DNA from 3 places in the Peribacillus sp. NJ4 genome. Region 2 is predicted to be linked to each of the others. Evidence: riboswitches for the same ligand, from Rfam matches in the RefSeq annotation. Region 2 holds a riboswitch; each other region holds the start of a gene.

Region 1 (4,281 bases), 2.9 Mb from region 2:
GATTGTATTTTTTCAGGAAATTCATCACAACCACTGTCAATAATCCCTCGCTGATTGCCAAGGGAATTTGGGTCAGGGCAAATATTCCTGTAAATTTATTGAATGAGGCCATGAATCCACCTACCTCGGATGGAAAAGCAAGTGCAAGTTGAACGGAAGTTACCACATAGGTTCCTAAATCGCCAAAAGCAGCTGCCAAGAAAACGGCCAGCGAAAAAGACCACCCCAATTTAGTTGCGCCCTTGAAGACAAAGTAAGCAATGAAAGGTCCGCATACAGCCATGGAAAATGCATTGGCCCCTAATGTCGTCAATCCTCCGTGAGCCAGTAGAACAGCTTGAAATAATAGAACGATGGAGCCTAAGACACTCATGGCCAATGGCCCGAATAATATGGAACCTAAACCAACTCCGGTAGGGTGTGAAGAACTTCCGGTAACGGAAGGGATCTTCAAGGCAGATAATATGAATACGAATGCACCCGATAGACCGAGCATCATTTTTGTTTCTGGGTTTTCCCTTACTTTGGACCTAATGGACCGGTAACCCAAGATTAGAAATGGAAGGGTCACGGCCCACCAAAATATGGCCCATTCAATTGGTAAAAAGCCCTCCATGATATGCATGGCCATCGCACGTTTTGGGACAAGAAGTAGTAAAATGACAAAATAAAGAATTTTCCAATTGACTCTTTTCATTCTTTCTCCTTTCAACACCTTTAATTTTTCTGATCAAAACTTTAGAAGAAAAGCGGCGCCCAACATAAAAAGCACTTCTCTCAAAAGAAAGAAGTGCGTAATGAACAGGAATTTTGCAGCATAAACCAATATGGGTCATTCTACCTGGTCCGCACACCCATCCTCGTAGGTTGAAACAGTTTCACGCTTCATGGCAGGTCTCCTGGCTTAGGTTCATCGTCCCGTTACATCCTTCCCATCTCATTTGACAGTGGATTAATGTTAACGTAATAGGACTTCCCTTTACAGTGGCGGGACCGCTCCGGACTTTCACCGGCTTCCCTTTTAAGCTGAATTCCGAGAAATTCAACACCATAAAACTTATGTAATTATTTCGAAAATTCTCGTATAGTGTACCATAAAGAAATAATTTCAGCTACACTCTCTTTTTTTTTTTTTGACTAAGAATGCAGAGAGGAAAGGCTTATGGCTGGATTTACACTATTAAACTTTTCTAAACAGTCGGAATAAACTATTGAATTTTGCTAAAGTTGTTATATGATAGATAAGGTTAGCTATAATTGTATAATAAAACCAAATATTTCATTTTAAAAGTGCTCTTGTGTGAATATGCAAGGGATAATAGGGAAATCGGTGAAAATCCGATGCAGCCCCCGCTACTGTAAACGCTGATGAATTTGTCGATAACCACTGGCTTAAAGCCGGGAAGGGACAAAGTAAAATGAAGCGTAAGCCAGGAAACCTGCTTTTGAAATTGTATGATACTTTTCGGAGGGAAAGGTAGAAGGACTATGACGATTTTGGGAGATTCAGCATATTTGCGGAGGGCTCCTCATTCATATAGTTTTTTAAACCTTGACTCTTATGTTAAGGTTTTTTATTTTGCCTTTTCCCTGAACTCAGGAGGAAGAAGATGACTACTTGGAACTTGAAGGGTACAAATACGCATTTGTTGATTTGCAATGGAAGCAGTTGCATGAAAAAGGGCGGGGAAGAAGTAACTCAAGCGATTCGCGATGAAATTACTTCAAAGGGACTGGATTTGAAAATTCATACAACCAGGACACGCTGTAACGGAAGATGTAAGGATGCCTGCGTTGTGATTGCCTATCCCCAAGGGAAATGGTATAGAGTGGATACGCCTGATTTCGGTCGGGAGATTGTCAGCAATATCGAAGATGGGGAATATGTTCCACAGATGATCTACCAATTCAGTGATGGGGAAATGACGCCTAATCCGGATTTTCCTGCTCATACGGGTATTTCAAAGAACAAATCGTAAAAGGAGATGTCTTAATGAGTACAAACGGTAAATTATTCGTCGTGGGCTTTGGACCAGGGAATTTTGAACACATTACCAAACGTGCTGTCGAAGCCCTTCAAGAAAGTGACTACATCATTGGTTATAAAACTTATGTTGAACTCATTCAGGGACTGCTTACAGATCAAACGATCATTAGTACGGGGATGACTGAAGAGGTATCACGTGCTCAGGAAGCAGTAAAACAAGCGGAGTTGGGAAAAAAAGTGGCTGTCATTTCCAGTGGGGATGCCGGAGTGTACGGGATGGCAGGGTTGGTTTATGAAGTATTGATTGAAAAAGGTTGGAAAGAAGAAACTGGAGTGGGCATTGAAGTCATTCCTGGTATTTCTGCAATCAACTCTTGTGCGTCTTTACTTGGGGCACCAGTCATGCACGATTCGTGTACGATCAGCCTCAGTGATCATTTAACTCCTTGGGACCTAATCGCTAAAAGGGTGGAAGCAGCTGCAATGGCTGATTTTGTCATTGCGCTTTATAATCCGCGCAGCGGCAGGCGGACTAGGCAAATTGTTGAAACACAGAAAATTCTCCTTCGCTACCGTTCGCCAGATACACCTGTCGGGTTGGTGAAAAGTGCTTATCGCGATCGGCAGGATATTGTCATAACCAATTTGAAAGATATGTTGAATCACGATATTGGAATGTTGACCACCGTCATTATCGGTAATTCATCCACTTTTTTATACGATGACAAAATAATCACACCAAGAGGCTATCAGAGGAAATATACATTGAATTCGGAAAAGCAAACATTGAAGCCGCATCAGCGTCTGCAAAAAGAAGCGGAACCGTGGGCATTAGATCAAGAAGCCGATTCCATGCAAGAAACCTCTACGAAGTCTGCTGGAGGAGTTGGATTACTTACAAAAGCTCCAGAAAAGAAGTCCACTTCTTTTGAAATGGCAATGGAAGCCTTATCAAGAGTGAAGGGTCAAACCGTTCAGCAATCCATTAAGCCGATTGTCCAGCAAAAAATGGAGTCGGTATTCGAACTTGCCGTAAGTCCAGGTGTGGCAAATAAACAATTCACTCCCAAACAAATGATGACACTTGCGGAAGTTGTCGGGGAAAAGGGAACGATGGAATACACGCCAAATCATAAGATCGTTTTAAAGATCCCGACAACGGACGCGGAAGTCATTACGGGGAAATTGCAATCAGCAAACTTTCTATTATCGCCGATTGGAGATGTACTGACGTTAAAAGCCTGTGATTTCTGTGATGGTGAAAAAGCGGAATCCATACCATATGCGGATGAAATACACCGGGTGCTTGGCGGAATGAAAATGCCTAAGGAACTGAACATCGGATTTAATGGGTGTGGAATGGCTTGTTATAGTGCCGTGATGGATGACATCGGGATTGTCTTCCGAAAAGGGAAGTTCGACTTATTTCTTGGAGCTAAACCGGTTGGAAGAACGGCCCATCCAGGTCAGCCGGTAGCTGAAGGCATTGAACCGGAACGGCTTGTTGAATTGATTACGGACATTGTCGGGGAGTATAAGCAAAATGCCCATCCAAATGAGCGGCTTTTTAAATACTTCAAACGTTCAAAAAAGATACAGAATTTTTCTTATCAGGACATTGCTCCCAAAATAAACATAGAGCCTGCGCCTTGTGAAGACTAATCAAGAGGGGGAAAGTAAATGAAAGCAGTTTTGTTTGTAGGACACGGAAGCCGCCTGGCTTCGGGAAACGAAGAAGTCGTTCATTTTATTAAAAATATGATTCCGGCAATGGATGACAGTTTTTTGGTAGAAACGTGCTTCCTGGAATTTGCGACACCGAATATATCAAAAGGCATTGATAATTGTGTAAAACGAGGGGCTACGGAAGTTATCGTCATACCGATCATTTTGTTGCATGCAGGACATTCGAAATTACATATCCCAGCTGAAATAGAGGATGGGAAAACCAAATATCCAGAAGTGAAATTCACATATGGACAAACGATCGGGGTCCACCATGATGTATTGACGATCCTGACAGACCGACTTGAGGAAGCCGGCTTCGATACATCCTCGGAACAGGCTGAGACAGCAATATTGCTAATTGGCCGAGGGGGCAGTGATGCTGATGCAAATAGTGATATATATAAAATTTCACGATTATTATGGGAAAAATTAAACGTTAAATGGGTCGAAACAGCGTTCATGGGTGTAACGGACCCGCATGTTGATGAAGGCATTGAACGATGCATCCGGTTGGGGGCAAAAAAAATAGTGATGCTGCCATATTTCCTCTTCACGGGGGTGTTAAT
Region 2 (4,281 bases):
CATTCTCTTTGTTCCATTGGCCTCTGATTGTACTCATCGTGCACATCATCTCCTTTGGTGAGAATGTCTTACAGTATTTATCTACCCGGATGGGACAGGTTAAAACATATATTTCAAAAAAATATTACTTTTCTGCGGATATTTATATCGAAAAACATCATTAATTAAAACTTCTCTTTAAACAGAGTCAAAAAGTTTTGAACGAAAATTAAATGGTTAATCTCATAATGTATTGATCGCCGATACTTCCGGCTTTTCTCATACCGGTATCTAGAAATCCGACCTTTACATTGGAAGCCCCTCAAAAGCCTAAATAGGTAAGGCCATACCAACAGAAAAAACCCTGTTACGACGCGGAGGTACCGCATTGTAACAGGGTTTTAAAATTAGCGTCCCAGATAGGAATCGAACCTACGACCTACAGCTTAGGAGGCTGTCGCTCTATCCTGCTGAGCTACTGGGACATATAAAAAAAGTCGACGACTTATTTATTATATTTCTTATAGGCAAACTTTTCAAGTTAATAGCAATAATAATTATGAAAAAAATCATCTAAATGCTTAGCTGGTCTCTTGTTTCTGTATTTCCTTTTTTTTCGTAAAATGGAATACTTTATTATTTGCTGGTTTTCTGGTACTATTATACTAGAAAAAAATAGGAGAATGATAGTGAGAAAATACAGAGTTTTACTGTTTGTGGCATTGCTGGGGATGTTAATTTTACCTGCATGCTCACAAGGGATTTTAGAGGGTATAGGCAAAAAGACGGCTGCGCCGATTGCGGAAGATGACATTGAAGTGGTTGAGGCAGCGGAGAATGGCACCGGACAGGATTCAAAGGACGACCCGGAACAAATCGATACGAGAAACTGGATAAGGGCCGATTCCGCGGTTCAGTTTCCAATATTGATGTATCATAGCATTTCTGAAGGTAATGGCCTTCGGGTTCCAAGAGAGGAATTCCAATCACAAATGACTTGGCTTCGGGAGAATGGTTACTATACATTATCCCCTAAAGAAGCATTCCTCGTTTTAACCGAAAATCGGATGCCAAGTGATAAGTGCGTCTGGCTTACTTTTGATGATGGCTATACAGATAACTACACGGAGGCTTTCCCCATATTAAAAGAATATGATATGAAAGCAACCATCTTCATGATCGGGAAGTCCATTGATAAAGGTCATCACCTGACTGAAACTCAAATGTTGGAGATGAGCAGGAATGGGATTTCGATCGAAAGTCATACTATCAACCATTTGGAGCTGAACCGGATGACGGCAGAGCAGCAAGAATCGGAAATGGTTCAGTCGAAGGAGCTATTCGACCGTATCCTCGATCAGGACACGACAGTAATTTCCTATCCGGTTGGCCGGTATAACGAAGAGAGTCTATGGGTGTCAGAAGAAGCTGGATACAAGATGGCAGTCACCACCGAACCTGGAGGAGCTTCAAGGGACCAAGGGATGCATTCCCTGCATAGGGTTCGGATTTCACCGGGATTATCAGTCGAGGGATTTGCGTCCCTGATTGAAAATGCTTCTAATCACTGAAGGTGGACGGGTCATTTCGAGGCAAGTCAGAAAAATCATATAATAATCGATTCTTACATGGTGTATAATGAAAGGCAGTGAAAATTATATACATATGAACGATTTGGTGTCTTAATGACTTAATAGGGAAGTTGGTGAAATGCCAGCGCGGTCCCGCCACTGTATATGGGAGCCAACGGATGTTTACCACTGTATGAGATATGGGAAGGTGCCGTTGATGATGACCATGAGCCAGGAGACCTGCCAAAATTCGTACACCTGTAACCTACGCGGATGGGAAGGTGTGTGGCAGACCCTAAAGAGTCCGTAATTATATTGTTGCCATACAAGCATCTTCCGTTTAACGGGAGGTGCTTTTGTTTTGGGGTGCATCTTCCGATAATGCGTTTTGTTTATTAGGTGTGAAGAAATTAAAAGAAAAAAAGATTGTGGGGAATGAAAATGAAGAAGATTTTTGGTCTGATACTGGTGATGTTGCTGACTGCAGGTATGATGGTTGGCTGTAGCGAAGCTACTAATGAAGGAAAAGAAAAGCAGGAAACGAATCATGCCAAACAGGAAGTTTTCCCGATTACGATTAAAGATGCAACAGGCGAAAAGGTGACGATAGAACAAAAACCGAAGAAAATCGTTTCGTTGATACCAAGTAATACGGAAGTTGTCTTTGCACTTGGCTTGGGTAAAAAGGTTGTTGGTGTTTCCGACTATGATAATTATCCGGAAGAAACGAAAGAAATTGAAAAAGTTGGCGGAATGGAAATGAACACGGAGATGATTGTCTCTTTGAAGCCCGACCTTGTTCTTGCCCATGCATCCAGTGCCCATAATTCGAATGAGGGTTTACAGCAGCTTAAGGATGCTGGAATTGATGTCCTCGTAGTCAATGATGCACAAAGCTTTGACCAAGTCTATGATTCTATTGATATGATTGGACAGGCAACAGGGGAACATGAAAAGGCAAAAGGAATCGTTACGGACATGAAAACGAAGCTCAAGGATATTCAGGAAAAAGCCAAATCTGTAAAGGAAGCGGATAGGAAGACCGTTTTTGTGGAGGTTTCTCCGTCACCTGAGATATATACACCTGGAAAAAATACCTTCATGAATGAAATGCTTCAAATTATTTCAGCGGAAAATGCAGCTGCTGAATTGGATGGATGGGCAAAAATTGATGAAGAGTCGATGATCGCTGCAAATCCGGATGTCATCATTACAACGTATGGTTATTATACAAAAGATGCAGTAAGTCAAGTGAAGGGCCGAAAAGGATGGCAAGACGTAAATGCTGTGAAGGATGACCAAGTCTTTGATGTCCATTCCGACTTGGTGACCCGTTCCGGTCCACGCTTAATAGAGGGAGTAGAGGAACTTGCCAAATCAGTCTATCCGAACCTATTTGACAACTAAATGGACGATTGCTTATTTGATTGCGTTATTATTTTTGTTATTCGCAATGACGATAGGCATTTCCTTTGGTTCGGTGCCAGTACCGATTCCTGTACTTTTACAAATTATCGGCAAGGAGATTTTTCATTTACCGATTTCAGCTGATCCGGATGTAATGCTTACGAATATTGTGATGAACATCCGCTTGCCGCGTGTGTTGCTAGCGGGTTTTGTTGGGGCATCACTTGCGATTTCGGGAGCGGGATTTCAGGGCCTGCTCCGGAATCCGCTCGCTGACCCTTACACATTAGGTATTTCATCAGGAGCATCAGTCGGTGCTGTATTGACAATATTCTTGAATATATCACTACCATTCATCGGCTTATATACTCTTCCGGCATTGAGCATCGTATGCTCAGTGCTCACGATGTTCTTCGTACTGGCTTTTGCAAAAAAAATGGATCGATCGATGAAAGTGGAAACGATCATTTTAACGGGAATCATTTTCAGCTCGTTTTTAAGTGCCTTCATTTCATTGATGATTGCGCTGACTGGTGATGAATTAAGACAAATCATCGGCTGGCTGATGGGAAGCGTTTCAATGCGCGGATGGAATTATATTGCAATCATTTTGCCGTTTTTTATTATTGGTTCGTTGATCTTGATCATGAATACGAGCGAATTGAATGCGATGACTTTCGGGGAAGACCGGGCAAAACACTTAGGTGTTAATGTTAAGCGGCGGAAAATGTGGATTTTGATAGCCGGTTCGATGTTGACAGGGGCAGCTGTTGCCGTTTCAGGGGCGATTGGCTTTGTAGGATTGGTCATTCCTCATTTTGTCCGAAAGATTTGGGGACCTGACCATAAACATTTGCTTCCGTTGTCATTGCTGGTAGGAAGCGGATTCCTAATATTGGCGGACTTTGTAGCACGGTCGATCATTGCCCCATCGGAACTGCCGATCGGGGTGATCACTTCACTTATCGGGGCACCCGCATTCGCGCTGATTTTATTAAAGAGACGGAGAGAAGGGTAAGATGGATGCTTGAAGTTAAAGGGTTAACAGGTGGATATGACAACAAAGCTGTTTTGGACTCTGTTACTTTTGATGTACATAAAGGGGAATTATTCGGGATTCTTGGCCCAAATGGCAGCGGAAAAACGACGCTTTTAAGTATGCTTAGCGGGGTGCTCGATTATAAGGGCGGAAGCATACGGATAAGAGGAAGGGATTTGAAGGATTATTCGTCAAAACAACTTGCACAGGTCATTGCTGTGCTCCCTCAGCATTCCTCATTAGCTTTCTCATATACGGTAAAAGAGACGGTCTCACTTGGGCGAT
Region 3 (4,281 bases), 3.0 Mb from region 2:
TGGCGGTTTAATCGCCGGATGCGCCGCAATCTGTTATTGGTTTATTGTAAAACATCCTATTCAAGAATAGTGTAACCGAGGAGGACATAAATTGATGCCAAAAGTGTATATTGCAAGACCAGTACCGGCCGAGGTAGAGGCATATATTTCGAAGTATTGCCAGTATGAAAAATGGAATGGCGCTGAACCCATTACCAGAAGCCAGCTGTTTAAGCAAATTTCCGATGCGGAGGGACTGCTCATCACCGGAGAAAAAATAGATGATGAACTTCTGGACCATGCACCATGTCTAAAGGCTGTCAGCAATATCTCGGTAGGCTACAACAACTTTGATCTAGAGGCAATGAAAAAGAGAAGCATAATCGGTACAAATACACCTGATGTTCTCGATGAAACCGTGGCCGATTTAGCTTTAGCCTTAATGCTCTCAGCAGCCCGTCGTATAACGGAACTGGACAAGCTTGTAAAGGATGGCAAGTGGGTAAATAAAGGCGATGAACCCCTCTTTGGCGTTGATGTTCATGGAAAAAAATTGGGCATCATCGGTATGGGGAGGATTGGGGAATCTATTGCAAGACGAGGAAAATTCGGTTTTAACATGGAAGTTTTATATCATAATCGGCGAAGGAAATTCGAAGTGGAGGAAACGCTCAGTACAACCTATTCCTCTTTAGAGCACCTTTTACGGGAAGCCGATTTCGTTCTTTTAATGGTCCCTTATACTCCGGAAACGAGGCATCTTATGGGACGGGAGCAATTCGCACTGATGAAAAAATCTGCGATCTTTATCAATACATCCCGCGGTCAGACGGTGGACGAAAAGGCCCTCATAGAAGCACTGCGAACTAAGGAAATCCTTGCAGCTGGTTTGGATGTATTTGAACAGGAACCCGTATCGCCTGACAATCCGCTTTTAGCCATGCCGAACGTGGTTACCCTGCCGCATATAGGTTCTGCTACTTATCAAACACGATTTGATATGGCCATGCTTGCGGCGAAGAACCTGGTTGCAGCGGTTACTGGAAGGGAGATAGGCAATGTTGTCCCTGAATTGAAAGGACTTCAGTCACTAAAATAGTAAAATTCATTAACTCAGCAGAAATATTAGGTTGTCCATGACAATTTAAATGAATCGTTGATACTCACACCATTCATAAACTTAGATGAGATAGATTGTTTGTTATTAAATGCAGGACATAAAAGAAAAATTCGATAAAAAGGCATCCATTCATTTTGGATGCTTTTTAATGGGGAGAAAGAATGTGATCAAAATGACCCTAAACAATTTGTTCACGGCACAATTCCAATAAACAAAATAAAACGTAGAAAACTAAGAAGCATTAGGTAAGAAGGGATGATCATTTAAATAAATTTTACAGAAAAAATAAGTCCAAGAGTCCAAGAAAAGAATACGAGGTGATTAAGTAAAGGAAATATGCTGCATGAACTGCACAGTGATTATTAAAAGTAATTTCAAAATAACTCCGGGGGTAATAGTTCCTGCAGTTGTAATGATCCCATGAAGTATTAGTAGAAAAATCAAATCAGGTTTCATTCCGGCTTTTAGACATATTCTAAACCAATTGATTCTTTTTCATGCCCAAGTAAATTCAACAGTTTATCTAGTTCCTGGCTTTTATGTAATGTTTTTGAGGAAGTAAATCCATATATCAATCCCGTAGTTATTAATTCTTTCGTCAATATCTCAATTTTTTCATGTAATTCTTCCATACTCTCCAATGTAGAATCCCTCAAGTACTTTCTTTTTTTGTTATGAATCTATTATTACATAAATTAGGTTGCTTTCAAATGAAAAGTGAGTGTTCACTTATAAAAAATAGCTTATTCGGGAGGGAGGCAATACAAATCTGAAAATGAAAAATCTACACACTATCATTCATATATGTCGTTACAAATAACTGTTTGTATAAGATTATTGCCTCCGTACAAAACGAACCGTTAAAAAACATCAGGATCTTAATTTGATATGGCATAAATTTGCGATAAGGAATATAATTTGTATTAGGTAAACTTTTGATTTTATTTTCATATAGTTAATATCCATTTTTAGAGAGTTGTAATCGTAAAACCGTATAATATAGGAGAGTTTTTAATATTTGTTAAATTCTTAAGAATAGATATTTATTCTCCTTTTTACTAACTGTTTTTGGTTTATTGCTAGGATGGAAATGATTAGTTGCTGAGTTTATCAAAAATTAATTAGAGATGAAACTATTAAAGTGTTAAGAAGCATCAAAAGGTTTTGACTTAATAATTTTAAGATGGACAAGCTCTATATTTTACTGAAGATGAGGGAAAATTTCATATTTTATTGGAATGGGTATATTCGTTTAATAGCGAATATTTAAAAGGGAAGCCGGTGCAAAATCCGGCACGGTCCCGCCGCTGTAAGGGTGAGTCCTATGCAAGAAAGTCACTGGATAATATCCGGGAAGACGCATGGAGATGATGAACCTAAGTCAGAAGACCTGCCTGTTCTAGAAATGCTGTTAACCTACGGGAGATAGGGAGGTGTTAGAGTGCTAGAAGACGAATTTGTTCTTAATATATAAGCATTTCTGACCTTTAAATCTGGTTGGAAATGCTTTTTTGTATTTCGTGATTTTTCAAATAGTTAAAATTCCATAATTGAAGGTGAGAAAGCATGTTTATAAAACGGTCTAATTTATTCCATTCTTTTGTTGGACTACTAGTAATATTCACAATCTTAGTTACAGGTTGCAGCAACACAACAATAGATCAAGAAAATACATCAGATAATGAAAAGCAAAAAGTTGTTACTTTTTCATGGCCTGGGGATATAGGTGACTTAAATCCACACACATATTTTCCGAATGAGTTTTTTTCCCAGGCTATGGTATATGAATCCCTTGTTTATTACGGTAAAGGTGGAGAAATTCAGCCTTGGCTTGCGGAGAGCTGGGATATATCGAAAGATGGAAAAGAATATGTATTCCATCTAAGAAAAGATGTTAAATTTTCCGATGGTTCGCTATTTAATGCTTCAATCGTCAAGAAAAACTTTGATACCATTTTAGATAATCGCAAACAACATGAATGGGTGGGATTAATTAACCAAATCAAAGGTACAAAAATAATAGATGAATATACTATTAAACTTATTTTGAACAACGCGTATTATCCAACTCTTCAAGAACTAACTTACATCAGACCTTTGAGATTTGTAGGAGAAGCTGCTTTTCCTGACAGCCAAAACACATTTAAGGACGGACTCAAGTCTCAGATTGGCACAGGACCGTGGGTATTGAGCGAGTATAAGAAAAATGAGTTTGCTGTTTTCAAAAGGAACGAACATTATTGGGGCACTAAGCCTAAAGTAGATAAGGTGGTTGTTAAAGTCATTACTGATGGAGAGTCAAGAGTGTTAGCTTTTGAGAAAAAGGAACTCGACTTTATATTTGGAAACGGGGTCATCAGCCAAGATTCATTCCAATTTTTGAAGAATTCAGGGCAATATGAAACCAAATTGTCAGAACCTACAGCTACAAGAACGCTGCTTCTTAACTCAAACAGAGAAGCGACTAAAGATCTTAAAGTTCGGTTAGCTCTCCAACATGCTTTTAATAAACAAGCTGTTATCGATAAGATCTTTTATGGTATGGAAAAAAAGGCTGATACTTTGTTTCCACCTATTTTACCTTACACGAAAATTAATATAGATCCATATGAGTATGATGCAGAAAAAGCAAAAATGTTATTGGATGAAGCTGGATGGAAACAAGTGAAGGGGAAACCATTTAGAGAAAAAGACGGAAAAGAATTGCAATTGGAATTACTGTTTAATAGTACAGATAACATCCAAAAGTCAATCGCAGAATTTACACAAGGTGATTTTAGAAAACTGGGAATAGATGTTAAGTTGACCAGTCAGGAAACTAATACTTTTTGGACAACGGCATTTCAAGGTAAGTTTGATTTATTATTTACAGCAACATGGTCAGTACCGTTTGATCCACATTCCTATTTAGCTTCTATGACGACTAATTCGGAAAATGGTAGTCCAGATTATAACGCTCAATTAGGGTTGCCAGTAAAAAAAGAAATAGACCAGAAAATTAAGAAGGTATTATTAACTACTGACGAGGAAGATAGAAAAATACTGTATTCAGATATATTAACGACATTGCACGAACAAGCCATTTATTTACCGATATCTTATCAGTCTAATATAGCGGTGTATCAAAAAAACATTAGTGGAGTAGATTTTTTACCTCAAGAAGCTGAGGTCCCTTTAACTTC

What was found. A riboswitch is a leader RNA that binds a small molecule or an ion and turns the genes downstream of it on or off. The one in region 2 is predicted to bind cobalamin.
Region 1: another riboswitch for cobalamin. It lies ahead of QUF94_RS15575 ((2Fe-2S) ferredoxin domain-containing protein); the one in region 2 lies ahead of QUF94_RS01110 (ABC transporter substrate-binding protein).
Region 3: another riboswitch for cobalamin. It lies ahead of nikA (nickel ABC transporter substrate-binding protein); the one in region 2 lies ahead of QUF94_RS01110 (ABC transporter substrate-binding protein).

The regions. Positions count from the first base shown of each region.
Region 1 covers NZ_JAUCFQ010000001.1:3,126,461-3,130,741, reverse strand. The annotation lists gene QUF94_RS15580 (energy-coupling factor ABC transporter permease) at 1-697, opposite strand, end outside; cobalamin riboswitch at 873-1,068, opposite strand; cobalamin riboswitch at 1,272-1,461, shown strand; gene QUF94_RS15575 ((2Fe-2S) ferredoxin domain-containing protein) at 1,611-1,979, shown strand; gene cobJ (precorrin-3B C(17)-methyltransferase) at 1,994-3,649, shown strand; gene QUF94_RS15565 (sirohydrochlorin chelatase) at 3,668-4,281, shown strand, end outside.
Region 2 covers NZ_JAUCFQ010000001.1:222,784-227,064, forward strand. The annotation lists tRNA gene QUF94_RS01100 (tRNA-Arg) at 391-464, opposite strand; gene QUF94_RS01105 (polysaccharide deacetylase family protein) at 711-1,550, shown strand; cobalamin riboswitch at 1,638-1,812, shown strand; gene QUF94_RS01110 (ABC transporter substrate-binding protein) at 1,992-2,957, shown strand; gene QUF94_RS01115 (FecCD family ABC transporter permease) at 2,920-3,975, shown strand; gene QUF94_RS01120 (heme ABC transporter ATP-binding protein) at 3,981-4,281, shown strand, end outside.
Region 3 covers NZ_JAUCFQ010000001.1:3,256,695-3,260,975, reverse strand. The annotation lists gene QUF94_RS16175 (MFS transporter) at 1-70, shown strand, start outside; gene QUF94_RS16170 (2-hydroxyacid dehydrogenase) at 92-1,078, shown strand; gene QUF94_RS16165 (aspartyl-phosphate phosphatase Spo0E family protein) at 1,564-1,731, opposite strand; cobalamin riboswitch at 2,323-2,511, shown strand; gene nikA (nickel ABC transporter substrate-binding protein) at 2,666-4,281, shown strand, end outside.